One region of the Clostridioides sp. LIBA-6622 genome, then DNA from elsewhere that is predicted to be linked to it. Evidence: riboswitches for the same ligand, from Rfam matches in the RefSeq annotation. Region 1 holds a riboswitch; each other region holds the start of a gene.
What was found. A riboswitch is a leader RNA that binds a small molecule or an ion and turns the genes downstream of it on or off. The one in region 1 is predicted to bind S-adenosylmethionine.
Positions count from the first base shown of each region.

Region 2: linked by a shared signal. The riboswitch ahead of ACTG47_RS05740 (homoserine dehydrogenase) and the one ahead of ACTG47_RS07450 (methionine ABC transporter ATP-binding protein) in region 1 are both predicted to bind S-adenosylmethionine.
Region 3: linked by a shared signal. The riboswitch ahead of metK (methionine adenosyltransferase) and the one ahead of ACTG47_RS07450 (methionine ABC transporter ATP-binding protein) in region 1 are both predicted to bind S-adenosylmethionine.

Region 1 covers NZ_CP196998.1:1,552,976-1,559,082, reverse strand. The annotation lists gene ACTG47_RS07455 (methionine ABC transporter permease) at 1-164, opposite strand, end outside; gene ACTG47_RS07450 (methionine ABC transporter ATP-binding protein) at 157-1,122, opposite strand; SAM riboswitch class I at 1,233-1,339, opposite strand; gene ACTG47_RS07445 (TetR/AcrR family transcriptional regulator) at 1,738-2,400, shown strand; gene ACTG47_RS07440 (DUF4097 family beta strand repeat-containing protein) at 2,484-3,398, shown strand; gene ACTG47_RS07435 (hypothetical protein) at 3,605-4,204, opposite strand; gene ACTG47_RS07430 (DUF3793 family protein) at 4,450-5,046, shown strand; gene ACTG47_RS07425 (NrtA/SsuA/CpmA family ABC transporter substrate-binding protein) at 5,128-6,107, opposite strand, start outside.
Region 2 covers NZ_CP196998.1:1,187,680-1,193,786, forward strand. The annotation lists gene ACTG47_RS05705 (TIGR03936 family radical SAM-associated protein) at 1-392, shown strand, start outside; gene ACTG47_RS05710 (Rne/Rng family ribonuclease) at 410-1,831, shown strand; gene rplU (50S ribosomal protein L21) at 1,932-2,243, shown strand; gene ACTG47_RS05720 (ribosomal-processing cysteine protease Prp) at 2,258-2,575, shown strand; gene rpmA (50S ribosomal protein L27) at 2,589-2,879, shown strand; gene obgE (GTPase ObgE) at 2,990-4,267, shown strand; gene ACTG47_RS05735 (YhbY family RNA-binding protein) at 4,297-4,665, shown strand; SAM riboswitch class I at 4,757-4,863, shown strand; gene ACTG47_RS05740 (homoserine dehydrogenase) at 4,966-6,107, shown strand, end outside.
Region 3 covers NZ_CP196998.1:175,077-181,183, forward strand. The annotation lists gene spoIID (stage II sporulation protein D) at 1-580, shown strand, start outside; gene ACTG47_RS01185 (peptidoglycan DD-metalloendopeptidase family protein) at 646-1,314, shown strand; gene spoIIID (sporulation transcriptional regulator SpoIIID) at 1,412-1,672, shown strand; gene mreB (rod shape-determining protein MreB) at 1,868-2,887, shown strand; gene fabZ (3-hydroxyacyl-ACP dehydratase FabZ) at 2,903-3,331, shown strand; gene yyaC (spore protease YyaC) at 3,435-3,944, opposite strand; SAM riboswitch class I at 4,133-4,236, shown strand; gene metK (methionine adenosyltransferase) at 4,373-5,566, shown strand; gene ACTG47_RS01215 (YkvI family membrane protein) at 5,885-6,107, shown strand, end outside.

The sequences.
Region 1 (6,107 bases):
ATTGTGCTATTTGGTTTTAATCCATCTGGTTTTGTGACTACTAATATGATTGCTAATATAAATCCTAATATTGTTGCTACTATAGTTGGTACTATAACCATATACAAAGTTTGTAACAATGCACTTGGAAATAGTGTTGTTAAAAAGTCGATTAAACTATTCATTTATCATTTCCTCCCATCTTATGCCTTTACTAGTTAGATATTGTTTTACTTGTTCTCCACTTTTATCTGAAACATTTATGATAAGTGAACCTAAAATATCTTCTTTAAATTGTTCTAATTTACCAAATATTATAGATACATCTATATTCAGTTCTCTTGCCATAGTCGTTATAATAGCGTCATTAGAAATATCTTTAGGGAATAGTATCTTTATATTTGTTCCTTTTGGTAAAATTATACTTTCTTCACCTATTAATTTTCTAAGTCCCTTAGTATTTCTTAAGAAAATCTCTTCTGTATCTCCTACCTCTAGTACTTCTCCATTTTCCATTATTGCTACTCTTCCACAAATCTGTTTTATAACTTCCATTTGATGAGTTACAACAATTATTGTTATTCCTAATTTTTTATTTATATCTTCAAGTAATGAAAGAATTGATTTTGTAGTATTTGGGTCTAATGCTGAAGTTGCCTCATCACAAAGAAGTACTTGTGGATTTAGTGCTAAGGCTCTGGCAATTGCAACTCTTTGTTTTTGGCCACCACTTAAATTTCTAGGTTTATCATTTTTCTTCTCAGATATTCCAACCACTTCTAATAACTCTAAAACTCTTTTCTTTATCTCTGATTTTGTATATCCAAAACATTCCAATGGTAATGCTACATTATCAAATACAGTTCTTCTCTCAAGTAATGAAAAGTGTTGAAAAATCATACCTAACTCTTTTCTTAAATCTCTCATTTGCTTTTCATTTAATGACTTTACTTCTTTATCAGAAACAAGTACATTACCTTCTTGATATTCTTCTAAGCCATTTATACATCTAAGTAGTGTTGATTTTCCTGCACCACTATGACCTATTATTCCAAAAATTTCTCCAGATTCTATCTCAATACTTACATCTTTAAGCACTTGAATCTTTCCATAATACTTATTAACATTTTTTATGCTAATCATAAAATTTCCTCCCTATATTATGCTCAGTTTTTATGTTTATCCTCGCTTATGTATTTTATATATAACTAAATAAAAGCCTGAGTATAAACTCAGGCTTAGAAAGCTATTTATACTCATCTATCAACTATATTAGTTGCAGGATTTAGCACCAATGTATATAAAATATACTGGTTGCCGGGTTTCAAAGGGCCAGTCCCTCCACCACTCTTGATAAGACGTTATTTAATTTAAAATTTAATTTGATTATCATTTGTTGCTATGTTATATATGATATATTCATTAATAATATTTGTCAATAAATTTATTTAAATTTCTTATTTTTTATTAGTTTTAGCAAAAATAAATAATTATTTTTTATTGATTTTATATCATCTAAACCTTTGTATTTTTAATGGTTGTATAATATTATATAACCATTAAATTATCATTAATATAAAAAATATATTACATGATAGTAAACTATCCATATCTCCTATAAATAAAGTAAAAACATAAAAAACTAACCACTAAATAAATTATAATCTTAATTTCTTTAATTTTTTAGAGTTGACAATTCAAATAGAAGAAGCTATTATTTTTATAAATGAACAATTCATTCATAAGGAGGTGAAACACTTGGACCAACGTATTAAAGACATATCTGATGCTGCCACAACTTTATTCATTAAGCAAGGGTATACAAAAACTCAGATTAACCACATAGCAAAAGCAGTAGGCGTTTCTGTAGGTACAATTTATCTTAACTTTGCAGGTAAAAAGGAAATTATGCACTTTATCCTTAAATGTACAATAGAACCTGATTTCATTAATAATAGTTTTTCAAAACCAATTACAAATGATTTGTTTATTGGATTAGAAAATCAGATTATTGATATTTTTAAAAAATCTGGAGACACTTTTGCTTCACATCTTAAGAATAATCTTATAGGTTATAGCTTTGAAGAATTTATATCTGATTCATTTGATATTCTTTCTCAATATGCTGTTGGGTGTTTGTTTATAGAAAAAAATCAATTTGATTTTAAAAGACTATCAGAGTATTATATAACCTATCGCAAACAGTTTCTTGATACTATGACACATTATATGACTGAGTTTATTACAAGAGGAATTGTTCGTCAGTTAGAACATATTGAACTATCTACTACACTTATAATCGAAATTTTATCTTGGTGGGCTATGGACATTCACTATACTTCTTTTCAAACACAAGATATTTCATCGGATTTGGCAAAACAGATTTGTATGGATAACATTATAACTGCATACAAAAAATAAAATTGGTAGGTCTCTATGACCTCTAATTTTTACATTTATTATGAATGAACTATTCATTTACTACAAAGGAGATGTAAAATAATATGAAACTTAAAAAACAAATTACGATTTGTATTGCTATGGCAACATGTATGTTAACTTTTACTGGATGCTCTCATTCACAAACTTCTTCACTGGCAAACGAACTTCATTTTTCTTTGGATGATATATTAAACTTGACCATTTCATATGATGAAGAAAAAATAGCATTTTTTGAAAGTGAAAGTGATGAACTAATTATCAAGGAGTATATGACAACCAATAAAAATAGTTACCATGCAAAAATAAATCAAGACAGTAACAGCATCAAAATCAGTGAGGGGGGTAAGCCTCTTTTCAAAGGTAGTTTTTCACGTTATATTGAAGTTTACTTGCCTACATCTTACCATGAAAATTTAACTGTCACGACAACTGATGGAAATATTGATTTTTCAAATATTGATATTCTCTTATCATCACTGCATTCTGACAGTACAACTGGAACTATTCATTTTAATGTAGCAAAAGCCAAAGATATCTATCTATCTTCTACAAGTGGCACATTAAAGCTAGGAGATTTAAAAGCAAATCAAATTAAAATAGAAACAACCAGTGGTAATGTAACTTGTGACAAAATAGATGGAAATGTTACATATACTTCCACTAGTGGAAATGCTAATATAAAATCTGCTGTTGGTTCAGGAAATTATAGAACCAATAATTCTGGAAATCTAAATATCAAATATGCTAAAGTGACTGATAATCTTTCATTCTTTAATAAAAATGATGACATTAATATTATACTTCCTAAAGATTTAGAGTTTGAGTTTATAGCAACAACAAAAAATGGCTTGATTTCAACTAATTTTAAAAAATATATTACACTTGAGAAAAGAATAGCAAAAGGTATAATTGGTAGTCATCCTGATATAACAATCAATGTCGAAACTAATAATGGAAATATTAATGTGACAAGATAATAATATTTATATCTTTTTTATGAAAAACACCATACTTCTTATTAGGTATAATATTAATCTATTACTATTATTTAAAAATTTGAATATTCAACTTAATTATTAAAGCATGATTAATATGAAAAAATATGAAGCCCAATAAAGATAATCTCTTTAGGGCTTCTATATATTTTAAAACTTTTTTATTTTCTAACTAGGTATTTACTCTATTATTTTTTATTATTTCCTGTTATTCCCAGTCTATCATTCATATCTTTTATCATTTTTCTAAAACCACTACCTATATCATTTCCAACATCTTCTGTTCCATGAACTAACTTCATAAAGTCATTTTGACCTTTTTTCATATCTTCATCAGATACATTATCTAATTTTTTTATTCTCTCATCTATATCTTTTATTAATCTTTCACCTTCAGTTATTAGTTCATCATTCATTTTCTTTAACTCTGTATCTTCTGTTTTACCATCTTTTTTAAGAGATGTTACAAATGATTGTATTTTATCTCTACTATCTTTATATGCAGCTTTTACATCACTCAAGTATTTTTCATTTCCTGGATATTCTTTATCCTTAAACTGGTTATTTATACTTTCTGGTGTATCATAAATAGAATATCTATTTAAACCTGCTATATAATCGTTATAACTTGTTGAATAATAATTCATATAACCTTCATTATTATTTACTGATTCATTGGGATTTTTTCCTGCATTTTCACTTGGCTCTTCTGTTTTTTTAGTACATGCAGTCATTCCTATAGCTAATACTAACGCTAGTCCTACAAATAAAGTTCTTTTTAATTTCATTTTTATTATCCTCCTAGATGTTTTGTATTACAAAAAATTTTAATATATTTCTTTCTTAATTTAGTATTTCTATATTTTTATTTTTTATTTACTAAAATTAAACAAGATATAATTTATTTTTTGGGAAATTATAATAAATAAGTAACTAAATAAAAAAAATATAAATTTATTATTGATATTGATTATCATTCATAGTATAATCTAATTAATTGATATTAGTTTTCATTTGAAGGAGGTTATCTTTTATGTCTTGTTGTAATTCACAATTTTGTTGTAAAAATAAAATTGACTCATCATATATAAAATGGCTTTTAGAGGTTTTAGGTCCGGTTTTTTTAGGCTCTAAGCCTGCTGAAATAATAAATATTTCATTTACTGATGTAAATAGAGAGGAAAAAATCAGTAATATTTATAAATATCTATATAAATGTAAAAAAATAGATTTTATAGTTATTGATAAAAAGAAAAAAGGATTAAAAATCTTATTTGTAAACAAAAAGGCATTATCAGAAAGATTAAAATGTAAAAAAACAATAAATTTTTTAAAATTTCTAGGATATAAACAAAATACAAATGTCAATGCTTATTTAGAACATTTAGTAGATAAACTTAAGGGTGATACTTTCCCTGATGAAATAGGAATTTTTTTAGGATATCCTCTTAAAGATGTAATTGGATTTATGGGATATAGTAATTATGAAGTTTCTATGATTAAATATTGGAAGGTTTATGGAGATACAAAACAATCAGAAGACACATATTCTAAGTTTTTACTTCATCGTAAGAAAATGAGAAAATTACTAGACTACATAAGTGTAGATAAAATAGTAAGCTGTTTTTAATTGTATTTTATATAATAATAAATACACCCTTTTACTATACTGTTTCCATAATAAAAAGGGTGTATTTCCTAATTTAATATTCTAGTTTTGATTGTACAACATATCTTTAATATCTATTTTCTTCTCTTGCATTCCATTAGACATTAAGAATTCTTGTGTGTCTTCTAGCTCTTTTATATCTTTATCTGTTATTTTAGAACTAAAATCATACCAAGAATACATTTCTTTAGTTTCATCTAAAGATAAACCAACTTCTTTAGATACAACATCCATTACTTTATCCTTATTTTCATCCATATATTTTAAAGTTTCTTCATGAACTTTCATAAATCTTTTTACTAACTCAGGATATTTTTCAGCAAAATCATCACTTACTGCAGTAACTATTATTCCACTAACTAAGCCTTCTCCATTTACAATCATCTTAGCACCTGAGTTTATTGTTTTTAATGCTGTTGGACCTGCAAGCATTGCTACATCAGCACTTTTACTTTCTAATGCAGAAGCAGCACTAGGAATATCCATATTTACATATTCAACATCATCTATAGTATAGCCTTCCTTAGCAAGTGCAGCAATTAACAATTGATGAAGTATAGTCCCTTTTGGTCCTACTATTTTTTTACCTTTTAAATCCTTTATAGATTTAATATTTTCATTATTAGTTATAAGCATATATCCTTTTGGTGATCTACTATAAATATTTGTGACTTTAAGACCAACACCATTTGAAGCAGCTATTATTGCAGATGTACCTCCTAATGCATGTAAAAAATCTATCTCTCCTGCAGCTAGTGCTTGAGTTTGTTCTGGCCCTGTTGTCAATTCATGAAAATTAACTTTTATATTGTCTTTTCCAAATTCCTTTCCAAATAAATCATCCTTTTTTTCCAGTATACTAGGAACATTAAGTGGTGATTTCACATAAGTTAGATTTATTTCCTTAGGTAAACTAGCCTCTTTTTTCGCAGGTGCATCTTTCTCATCATTTTTTGTTGAGCAACCTACAGTACCAACTAACACCATTACTAAAGATGTCATCACTGCTAAAATCTTTTTGT
Region 2 (6,107 bases), 370 kb from region 1:
AAACACCTTCTTTATCTTCTGTCATAGATTATGGAGAATATCTGTTTAATATAGAATTGAAGAGACCTCTAACTAAAGAGTTTGTAAAAAGAAAAGTAATTGATTTTATGAATAATAAAGAGATAATTATAACAAAGAAGAATAAAAAAGGTAAGATGGTTGAAGTTGACATAAGACCTATGATAAGAACTTTTGATGTTTTAAATTTAGAAGATGAACATATTACTCTTACTGCTACTATAGCTACAGGTTCAAAGACTAATTTAAATACTAATATACTTATTCCAAAAATATTAGAAATGTTTGAATTGAATATTGACCCATTAGATGTTGATATATTGAGAAGAGATTTATATGTATTAGAAGATGGGGAATTAGTGACTCCTATGTAGGCTCGAGAGGTGAAGTTGTGAAGAAGATAGTTATTGAGTCCTTAGTAGGGTCTCAGAAAACAGCAATACTTGAAGATGAAAGATTAACAGAGCTTTTTGTTGAAGATAATTTAAATAAAAAGACTGTATCAAATATATATCGTGGAATTGTAAAAAAAGTTATACCAGGGATAGAAGCTTGTTTTGTAGATATTGGCTTTAAAAAACTTGCTTATTTACAATTGAAAAAAGGAAGTACTATAAAATCTGGTCAAGATATTTTAGTTCAAGTAAATAAAGAAGAGATAGGAACTAAAGGTGCAAAATTAAACACTGAAATTAGTATTTCGGGAAGGTATATTGTCTATATACCTTCTAATGATAGAACTACAATATCAAATAAAATTATTGATGAAAAAGAAAGATTTAGACTAAAAAAAATTACTAAAGCAGTGAATAAAGAAAATTTAGGACTCATAATAAGAACTGAAGCTCAAGGTTGTACTCATGATGAAATAAAAAAAGATATAGAAGAGTTAAAATTACAATATGAAAATATTTTAAAAGAATATAAACTTGGTATAGGACCAAAATTATTATATAAATCTTTAGACTTTGCAACCAAATATGTAAAAGATAATGTAAATGATGATATTGAATCTATAATTATTAATAGTTATGATAGATATTGTGAACTCAAGTCTATTTTAAAAGGAATAGACAATACGTATGTTGATAAACTATGTCTTGAAGAAAATAGGGATGTATTTGATTTATACAGAATAGAATCCCAAATAGAAAAGTTATTAAATAAAAAGGTATGGTTAAAGAGTGGAGGTTATCTAGTAATAGAAAAGACAGAAGCTCTTACAGTTATAGATGTAAATACAGGTAAGTTTGTTGGAACTGGCAAACTTGATGAGACTGTTTACAAAACTAATATTGAAGCTGCAAAAGAAATTGTAAGACAGCTTAGAATTAGAGATATAGCTGGAATAATAATAATTGATTTTATTGATATGCATAAAAAGAAGCATCAAAATGAAGTTTTACACATATTAGAGGAAGAATTTAATAAAGATAAAAGAAAAGCGGAAGTGTTAGGTATGACGAAGCTTGGTTTAGTAGAAGTTGCAAGGCGTAGGGAAAAAGAGTCTATTGATAAATATTATTTAATGTCTTGTCCATGTTGTGATGGTGCACAAATGATAAAATCTATACATCATATGGTAGATGGCATTGAAAAAGAAATTATGAGAATAAGTGAGCATACAGTCTACAAAAACATAATAATAGAGTTTAATGATTTAATTTTTGAACAAATAAAAGAATATTATATGGATATAATTGATAAAATTGGTGAAAAATATAATATAAAGATTTCTTTAACTGCAAATTGTACATTAAAACACAATAAAACCAATGTTATTTTCGATAAAATAGTTGACAATAAAATGTAAATATTTTATAATTAATAATTGTAATGCCGCACAGTAAAGGTTTAAATCTTCCAATGAAGTACCTTGTACTGGCGAGTTTGAGGCCGAGGAGGTGTATTTAATGTACGCTATAGTAAAGACTGGTGGGAAGCAATATAAAGTTTCTGAAGGTGATGTATTATTCGTTGAAAAATTAGAAGCTAACGCAGGTGATGTTGTTACTTTAAACGAAGTATTAGCTTGCTCTAAAGATGGAGAATTAAAATTAGGTTCTCCAGTAGTAGAAGGAGCATCTGTTCAAGCTAAAGTTGTTGAACAAGGTAAAGCTAAGAAAGTTATTGTTTTCAAGTATAAAGCAAAAAAAGATTACAGAAGAAAACAAGGACATCGTCAATCATATACTAAGATAGTTGTAGAAAAAATAAACGCTTAGTTGTTGGTCAAGTTATGATAAAAGTAAAGTATTATTATAATGATGATTTCTTGATACAAGGTTTTTGTTTAAAGGGACATGCTGATTTTGCTGAAATAGGCTATGATATAGTGTGTGCTGCAGTTACATCTAATGCTATTGCAGTTATAAATTCTTTAGACAAATTACAAAAGATTGAATTTGAAAAAGTAATAGGAGAAGAAGGTCATATAGAATGTATAGTTAAAGATATACATATAAAAGATGCACAATTATTACTAAATCACTTTCAATTAGCGGTTGAAGAAATTAAACGGGAATACCCAAAAAATATAAAAATTTTAAAAAAGTAGGGGGTGACTCCATATGTTAAACATGAATTTACAATTATTAGCATCTAAAAAAGGGGTAGGTTCTTCTAAAAATGGGAGAGATTCTATATCTAAAAGATTAGGTGTTAAAAGATTTGATGGTCAATTAGTAACTGCTGGAAGTATAATAGTTAGACAAAGAGGAACTAAAATACATCCAGGAACTAATGTTGGAAAAGGTAGCGATGATACTTTATTTGCATTAGTTGATGGTACTGTTAAATTCGAAAGAAAAGACAAGAAGAGAAAAAAAGTTAGTATATATCCAGTAGCAATAGCTGAGTAATATACATAAAAGGAGTGTTGAGGCACTCCTTTTTCTTATAGTACTGATGAATTTATAATAGTGTTTTTGGTAATGCTAATTAAAAGTTTTTAATTAAGTAGGTGAAGAATTTGTTTATAGATAAGGCAAGAATATTTGTTAGGGCTGGAAATGGTGGAAATGGTTCGGTAGCATTTAGAAGAGAAAAATACGTTCCAGCTGGTGGACCAGATGGCGGAGATGGTGGTCGTGGAGCAAGCATCATATTTGAAGTTGATTTAGGTCTTAGAACTCTAATGGACTTTAAGTACCAAAAAAAATATCAAGCTCAAAATGGTGGCGACGGAAGCAAAGGTAAAAGAGCTGGTAAAAATGGAGAAAATTTAGTATTAAAAGTACCAGCAGGCACAGTAATAAGAGATGAGGCTACAGGTCTTGTATTAGCAGATTTAAAGAAAGAAGGAGATATAGCTGTAGTTGCAAAAGGTGGTATAGGTGGTAAAGGAAATCAACACTTTGCCAATGCAGTAAGACAAGCTCCAGCTTTTGCAAAGTCTGGTACAGATGGAGAAGAAAGATGGGTAACTCTTGAACTTAAAATGATAGCAGATGTAGGGCTTTTAGGATTTCCTAATGTAGGTAAATCAACATTTCTATCAGTAGTAACTAAGGCAAAACCAAAAATTGCAAACTATCACTTTACAACATTGACACCAAATTTAGGTGTTGTTCAAACTAAGTTTGGAGATAGTTTTGTACTTGCAGACATACCTGGAATTATAGAAGGTGCTTCTGAAGGGATAGGATTAGGCCATGAGTTTTTAAGACATGTAGAGAGAACTAAGGTATTGATACATATTGTAGATATATCTGGATTAGAGGGCAGAGACCCTATTGAAGATTTTGATAAGATAAATGATGAACTTAGATTGTACAATGAAAAGCTTTCAAAGAGACCACAAATTGTAGTTGCAAATAAATTTGATATATTAGAAGATGAAAGCAAGTTTGAGACATTTAAGAATGAATTAGAGGGCAGAGGATATACAGTTTTTAAAATGTCTGCTGCAACTCGTGAAGGAATAGATGATGTAATAACTTATGTATCTAAACTTCTAAAAGAAGTAGAAGATATAGAATTAGTTTCAGAAGAAGAAATGTACAGACCAGAGCTTGATATTGGTACTGAAGAAGAATTGAGTATAGATATTGAAGATGGAGTGTATGTAGTTACAGGTAAAGCACTTAGAAGAATAATGTATTCTGTAAATTTTGATGATATGGAATCTCTTCAATATTTCCAAAAAGCTATGGAAGGTCAAGGCGTGTTTGACAGACTTAGAGAGATGGGAATAGAGGATGGAGATATAGTTAGAATTTACGAATTGGAATTTGAATTTTACAATTAATTTTAGTATAGAATTATAGAGGTGAAAATATGTTAAAAGGAAAACAAAGAGCGTATTTAAGATCTTTGGCAAATACTTTAAAACCTACTACACAAATTGGTAAAGAAGGTGTCACAGAAAGTTTCTTAGAGCAATTAGATGATATGTTAAGAGTTAGAGAATTAGTAAAGGTTACTATACTGGAAAATGCAGGGCTTGATGCTAAAGAAACTGCTAATGCAGTATGTGAAGCTCTAAGAGCTGAATTTGTGCAAGCTATTGGTTTTAAATTTACTATTTATAAAAGAAATGTTGAGGAACCTAAGATACTATTCCCAGGACATGAACAGGCAAAAGCAAAGATTAAAAATAATAATGTTACAAAAAAAGGGAAACCAACTAAAAGAGCGGTTAGATAATAGCCTATATACTTTTAGTAAAATAAGTAAAAAAAATAGTGACAATTGATAGAAGTTGTATTATACTATTAAACATAAATTTAAATTAGCAATCTTATCAAGAGAGGCAGAGGGACTGGCCCTATGAAGCCCGGCAACCAGTATATTTTATTATACATTGGTGCTAAATCCTGCAGCAGTTATGCTGAAAGATGAGTATAAACCCGTCATATGGCTTGAGTTTATACTCAAGCTTTTTTAATTAGGATATTTATACATATAAATAATTTAATATAATCAAAATGATGGGGGTATGTAACAGTGAAGATAGCAATATTAGGATATGGAACAGTAGGAAGCGGATTAATTGATTTAATAGAAAATAATAATTCAAAAAGAGACATAGAAATAGTTGGAATTTTAGTTAAAAATAAAGAGAAACATAAGTCTAAGAAGTATTTTGACAAGATAACAACAAATATAGAAGATATATTTGATAAGGATATTGATACACTGGTTGAATTAATTGGAGGATTGAATCCAGCTTTTGATTATGTAACAAGAGCGTTAAATAAAAAGATACATGTAGTAACAGCCAATAAAGACTTACTTGCAGAGAGAGGTAGTGACCTTATAGAATTAGCTAACTTAAATGATGTTAGTATAAAATTTGAGGCATCTGTGGCAGGTGGTATTCCAGTTCTAAAGCCATTGATAGAATCTTTAGAAGGTAACAATATAAAGAGTATAAATGCTATCTTGAATGGAACTTGTAATTTTATATTATCGAAGATGTATGATGAAAATTTACCATATGATGTAGCTTTAAAACAAGCACAAGAATTGGGATTTGCAGAAGTTAACCCAGATGCAGATGTTTTAGGATATGATAGTGCTAGAAAATTATCTATATTATCTACTTTATCTTATGGAAAAATAGTATATTGGAAAGATTTATTATTAGAAGGAATAACTTCAATAGATGAAAAAGACATAGAATATGCAAAAAAATTAAATTGTAAGATAAAGTTAGTTGCTAGAAGTAAGTATGAATCAGGAGAAGTAAGTGGATTTGTTAGGCCAGCATTAGTTGATAATGATAATATGCTTTCAAAGATAGATAATGAGTTTAATGTAGTAATTTTAGTAGGTGATTCAGTAGGTGAGCTTTCTTTTGTAGGTAAGGGAGCTGGAAGAGGTGCAACAGGTAGTGCTGTTTATGCTGACATTATAGATGTAATAGATAAAAGAAATGCAAATATAAAATCTTTCTCAAAAGGTAGATTGGATTTAAGTGGACTTATAGAAGATGAATGTAGTGCTGTAGTTAGATTTGATGGGTATAATAAAGATGGAATTTTAAAATGTCTAGATAAATATGTAGATAGCTATGACATTATAGATGATGAAGAATTAGCAATTTTTGTAAATGCAAAGTCAGAACATGAAATCGATAGACTTTT
Region 3 (6,107 bases), 1.4 Mb from region 1:
ATGGATTAAGAACAAATACTCTAAAATCCAAGAAGCAGTTAGAGGAACTAAAGGACAGATAATAACTTATAATGATAAGGCAATACTTCCTCTTTATTTTTCTACATCTTCAGGAAAAACAGAAAACAGTGAAGAAGTATTTTCTGCAAAATATCCTTATCTAAAATCTGTAGAAAGTCCTTATGATAAGTATTCTCCTAAGTTTGCATCTACACTTAAAATAAGTAATACAGACTTTGTTAAGAGTCTTAGAAGAGCATATAGCACTATTGTAATAGATACAAATAATTTAAGTAAACAAGTTTCAATAACTCAAAGAAGTGATGCAGGAACTGTAGAAAAAATAAAACTAGGAAATAAAGAGCTGACTGGAACAGACATTAGAACTGTTTTTAAGTTGAACTCTGCAAACTTTGACATAAAATTTGGAGAAGGATACATAGATTTTGTAGTAAAAGGATATGGTCATGGTGTTGGTATGAGCCAGTGGGGAGCAGAAGGAATGGCAGAAGAAGGCTATAAATATTATGATATATTATCACATTACTACACAGATACAAAAATAAAAGATATATACTAATAATTGTATAAAATACCAAAAACACGTCAATAATCCAAATGTAGAAATATATTTGGAGGTGCAAAATGAAGAAAAAGCTGTTAGAAAAAGATGGTTTTTATTTATCTTTATTTGTATGTGTTTGTTTATTAGCAGTAGGTGGAGTTTGGTTTACAAATAATAATGTAGATAAATTAGCTTCTAATAAAGGAATGATAGAAAATGCTAATAAAGATAGTGAAGAGGAAATACATTTAATTGAAAAAGATAAGAAAGATGCTATTCCTACTTCAACAGATTCAAAACAAAACTTAGAAAAAGCTAAGTCAAAAGAGGAAAATAAGTCGAGTGCAACAAAATTAAACTACATTGGAGATAAAATAATAAGAGGATATTCAGAAAAAGAACCTAGTTACTCTAAAACACTAGATGTCTGGGAGACTCATAAAGGTGTAGATGTTAGTTGTACTAAAGGTAAAGAAATAAAATCTCTATTAAACGGAATGGTAGTAGATGTATTTGATGATGAAGAATATGGAAAATCAGTAAAAATAAAAAGTGACAATAATATTGTAGTTGTATATTCAAACTTAGATGAAAATGTTAGTGTTAAAAAAGAACAGAAGGTAACAGAAGGACAATCTCTAGGTACTGTAGGAAGCACTTCTCAAATAGAAAGTGAAGAGGGCATCCATGTACACTTAGAGGCATATAATGGAGAGAAATCTATAGACCCAATGAGTCTAATTAAGTAAAAGTATAACAAGTTTAATCATATTTGGTTAAGCTTGTTATATTTTTTGGTGTTTTTACATATATATCATTAAAGCTATTATGTGAGGGGGGTAATCTTTGAGATCTCATATAGAGGAAAGGGCCATAGTGGTAGCAAAATATATACTTGAAAAAAACACTACAGTAAGACAAACCGCCAAGACATTTGGAGTAAGTAAAAGTACAATTCACAAGGATGTTACAGAAAGATTGAAGGAAATAAATCCATCCCTTGCCAAAGAAGTTAAAAGTGTGCTAGACAAGAATAAATCAGAGAGACATATTAGAGGGGGATTAGCAACTAAATTAAAGTATGAGAAGGAACATAAAAAAATGTAGGTTAAAAACCTACTTTTTTTATTGAGTTAGATTATTGTAATAAATATATTAAATAATTATAAATAGCAAAATAATAATACCCTCAAAACATTTATTTTCTCTTGATTAAAGCGAGATTTTTGTATATGCTTTATTATAGGAGTATTAAAGTAGACTTATAATATAATCTAATATATAAATGAAGGAGTTGAAAAAATGGCTGGAGCTGATATAGGCATAGATTTAGGTACTGCAAATGTACTTGTTTATGTTAGTGGTAAGGGAATCGTTTTAGAAGAACCATCTGTTGTAGCAATAGATAATAGGACAGATTCTGTTTTAGCTGTGGGAGAAGAAGCTAAAAAAATGATAGGAAGAACACCAAGTAATATAGTTGCTATAAGACCTTTAAGAGATGGTGTAATTTCAGATTATGATGTAACTGAGAAGATGTTAAAATCTTTTATAGATAAGATAGTTGATAAAAAAGGATTTGGAAGATTCTTCATGCCAAGAATTATGGTATGTGTGCCAACTGGTGTTACAGAAGTAGAAAAAAGAGCAGTAGAGGATGCTACTAGACAAGCTGGAGCTAGAGAAGTATATATCATAGAAGAACCAATAGCAGCAGCCATAGGAGCTGGAGTAGACATATCTCAACCTAATGGTAATATGATTATAGATATTGGTGGAGGAACTGTAGATATAGCTGTAATATCTTTAGGGGGAGCTGTTGTAAGTGAATCTATAAAAGTTGGTGGAGATAGATTTGATGATTCTATAGTTAAGTATATGAAAAAACAACATAACCTTCTTATAGGTGAAAGAACAGCAGAGAAAATTAAGTTTGAAATTGGTTCTGCATTTAGGAGAGAAGAAGAAAAATATATGAAGATAACAGGAAGAAACTTAATTACAGGACTTCCTAGTTCTATAACTATAAATTCAACAGAAATGCTAGAAGCACTTAGAGAATGTGTTGAGCAAATAGTAGTTGCTACTCATGCTGTTTTAGAGAAAACACCTCCTGAATTAGCAGCAGATATAGGAGATGTTGGTATAATAATGACTGGTGGAGGTTCATTATTATATGGATTAGATAAAATAATAGAACAGAGAACAGGTATAACTGTTACAATAGCAGAAGAGCCATTATCTTGTGTTGCAAAAGGTACAGGTATAGCTTTGGGTTCAATAGATTTACTTGAAACAGGTGGGTCTTTTAGAAGAAAATAATTAGGAGAGTTTAGAATGCTAAATATAGATGAAATAAAGAAATTAATACCACATAGATATCCATTTTTATTAGTGGACAAGATTACAGAGTTAGAAGTTGGAAAAAGAGCTGTTGGTATAAAAAATGTAACAGTGAATGAGCCCTTTTTTCAAGGTCATTTTCCAGAATATCCACTAATGCCAGGAGTATTGATAGTAGAAGCTTTGGCACAAGTGTGTGGAGTTGCAATGATGTCTGTAAAAGAAAATAAAGGAAAATTAGGTGTATTTGCAGGTATAGATAAAGTTAGAATTAAGAGAGAAGTAAGACCAGGAGATACATTGACTATGGAAGTTGAAATGACGACTCTTAGAAGAAATATAGCTAAGGCAGATGCTAAGGCATATGTTGGAGAAGAGCTTGTCTGTAAAGGGGAATTAATGTTCGCTTTAGTGGAAAAGTAAAAATACAAAATTAAAAAGGTAGATAATTTTGAGTATTCTATCAGATACTCTAAAATATCTACCTTTTTATATAAAGAATTTTATCAGTTACTTCACATTGGACTTAGGTGGATACTAATAAAGCTAAGGCTATTGTTTCAGCTAAGTCCAATATAAAGCTAAGACGTATATTATTAAATGAAAGTCTATTGTTTTCATCAATTTTATCTACAATCCCTACTATAGAATAATTTCCTATTTGAGGTAGTTTTTTTCCAACACCTTTTCCGGGCAGGATAGGTCCTTCTCTAATCTGTATATTACCTATGTTACTCTGCGACCCCAAGCAAGCATCTATAGCCAAGAAGTTACCTTGTATATGTGTATTTTTTATAGTATCTAAAGACTCATATATATTTAAGGCGTGAATAGGGTTATCTAGTGTACCGTAAACGGGGTATTTAAATTTACTGTTCTTAAGTATTGTTCCAACTAAAGGGCCTAACGTATCACCTATAGCCCTGTCTGTTCCTATGCAAACAACAATCGTATTTTCATTAATTATAGTTTTTAGAACTGAACTTAGCATCTGTATAACATCATCATCGCTGTAATTTACTTTAGCTAAATACAATAGGAACACCCCCTTCAAAAAAATATATGAATAAAAGACAGTAAAAAGACCTAACTTTAAATTTCAGATAGGGATAATATTTTATTTGTCTTACAAAAAAAGGAATGGGAAAAATGTGACTAAAAATCTTGACAAAATTTTAAAAAAATAGTAAGCTAGTAAAGTAAAATAAAACTTAAATCTTGATTACCTTATCAAGAGCGGCTGAGGGATAGGCCCTGTGAAGCCCAGCAACCACCCAAATGGGAAAAGGTGCTAATTCCTACAAGACAAAAGTCTTGAAAGATGAGGTCAGTTAATTAGTATGCAATTACGATTATTAACCTCTTCTTATAAAGGAGAGGTTTTTTATTTTGAGTAAAATTTCTAAAATTAAAAATAAGGTAAAACCTATAATAAAAATTAAGAATGTATAAGGGGGAATAAAAATGGCAAGACATTTATTTACGTCAGAATCAGTTACAGAAGGACATCCTGATAAGATATGTGACCAAATATCAGATTCAATATTAGATGCATTATTAGAAAAAGACCCACAATCTAGAGTAGCTTGTGAAACTACAGTTACAACTGGATTAGTTTTAGTAGCAGGAGAAATAAGTACATCTGCTTATGTAGATATTCCTAAACTAGTAAGAGAAACAGTAAGAGAGATTGGATATACAAGAGCAAAATATGGATTTGACTGTGATACTTGTGCAGTTATAACTTCTATAGATGAACAATCTGGAGATATAGCTATGGGAGTTGATGAAGGTCTAGAAAGTAAGACTGGAGAAGAGATAGAAGAAGAAATAGAAAAGGTTGGGGCTGGAGACCAAGGAATAATGTTTGGATTTGCATGTAATGAGACTCCAGAATTAATGCCACTTCCAATATCTTTAGCTCATAAGTTATCAAGAAGACTTACAGAAGTTAGAAAGACAGGTATAGTTGATTATTTAAGACCAGATGGAAAAACTCAAGTTACTGTTGAATATGAAGGAAATAAAGCTATAAGAGTGCATACGGTTCTTATATCAGCTCAACATTGTGAAACAGTATCAAATGATAAAATAAGAGAAGATATAATTAATCATGTTATTAAAGCAGTTATACCAGCTGAATTACTTGATGAAGAAACTAAAATTTATATAAATCCAACAGGAAGATTCGTTATAGGAGGGCCTCAAGGAGATACAGGTCTTACAGGAAGAAAAATAATAATAGATACTTATGGTGGATATTCTAGACATGGTGGAGGAGCTTTCTCAGGAAAAGACCCTACAAAAGTTGATAGATCTGCTGCTTATGCTGCTAGATATGTTGCTAAAAATATTGTTGCAGCTGGTCTTGCAGATAAATGTGAGATAGAACTTGCATATGCTATAGGTATAGCTAGACCATTATCTATATTCATAGATACTTTTGGGACAGGCAAAGTTTCAGAGGAAAAGCTTGTTGAATTAGTAGAAAAACACTTTGATTTAAGACCAGGAGCTATAATAAGAGACTTAGATTTAAGAAAGCCTCTTTACAAAAAAGTTGCTGCTTATGGTCACTTTGGTAGAACTGATATAGATTTACCTTGGGAAAAAATTGACAAAGTTGAGCAATTAAAAAAAGATGCTTTAGGTGAATAATTTTTAACTAAGAAACTGTTAGAATGTAATTCTATGATTACTTTCTAACAGTTTTTTTATTGTAGATTAAATATTTTTAATAAATGTTAATTTTTCATCATATAATAAATAAACAGTATTTAATTAGAATAGTATATTTTATTTTATAATATTATACTAAATGAGTACATATTATGGTCAATATGTTAAATAATGGTTAAGATTGTGTTAACTACTGTTAAATAATTAAAAATATATTGAAATATCATAATAATACGTCTAATATAATCTTAATAAACTTACACTTAAAAAATTATTTTAATTAGGGGGGAGTAGTGTATGTCAGGCAAAGTAAATATTAAAACTGTTATAAGTTTTGCTGGAGCTTATGTAGCTACTGTAATAGGTTCTGGATTTGCAACTGGTCAAGAGATATTGCAATTTTTTACGTTTTATGGATATGCTGGTATTATAGGTGGAATAATATCTATGGTATTATTTTCATGGTTTGGAGCAGAAGTTATAGATAAAGGAAGAGAGTTAAAGCTTAAAGAGCCAATAA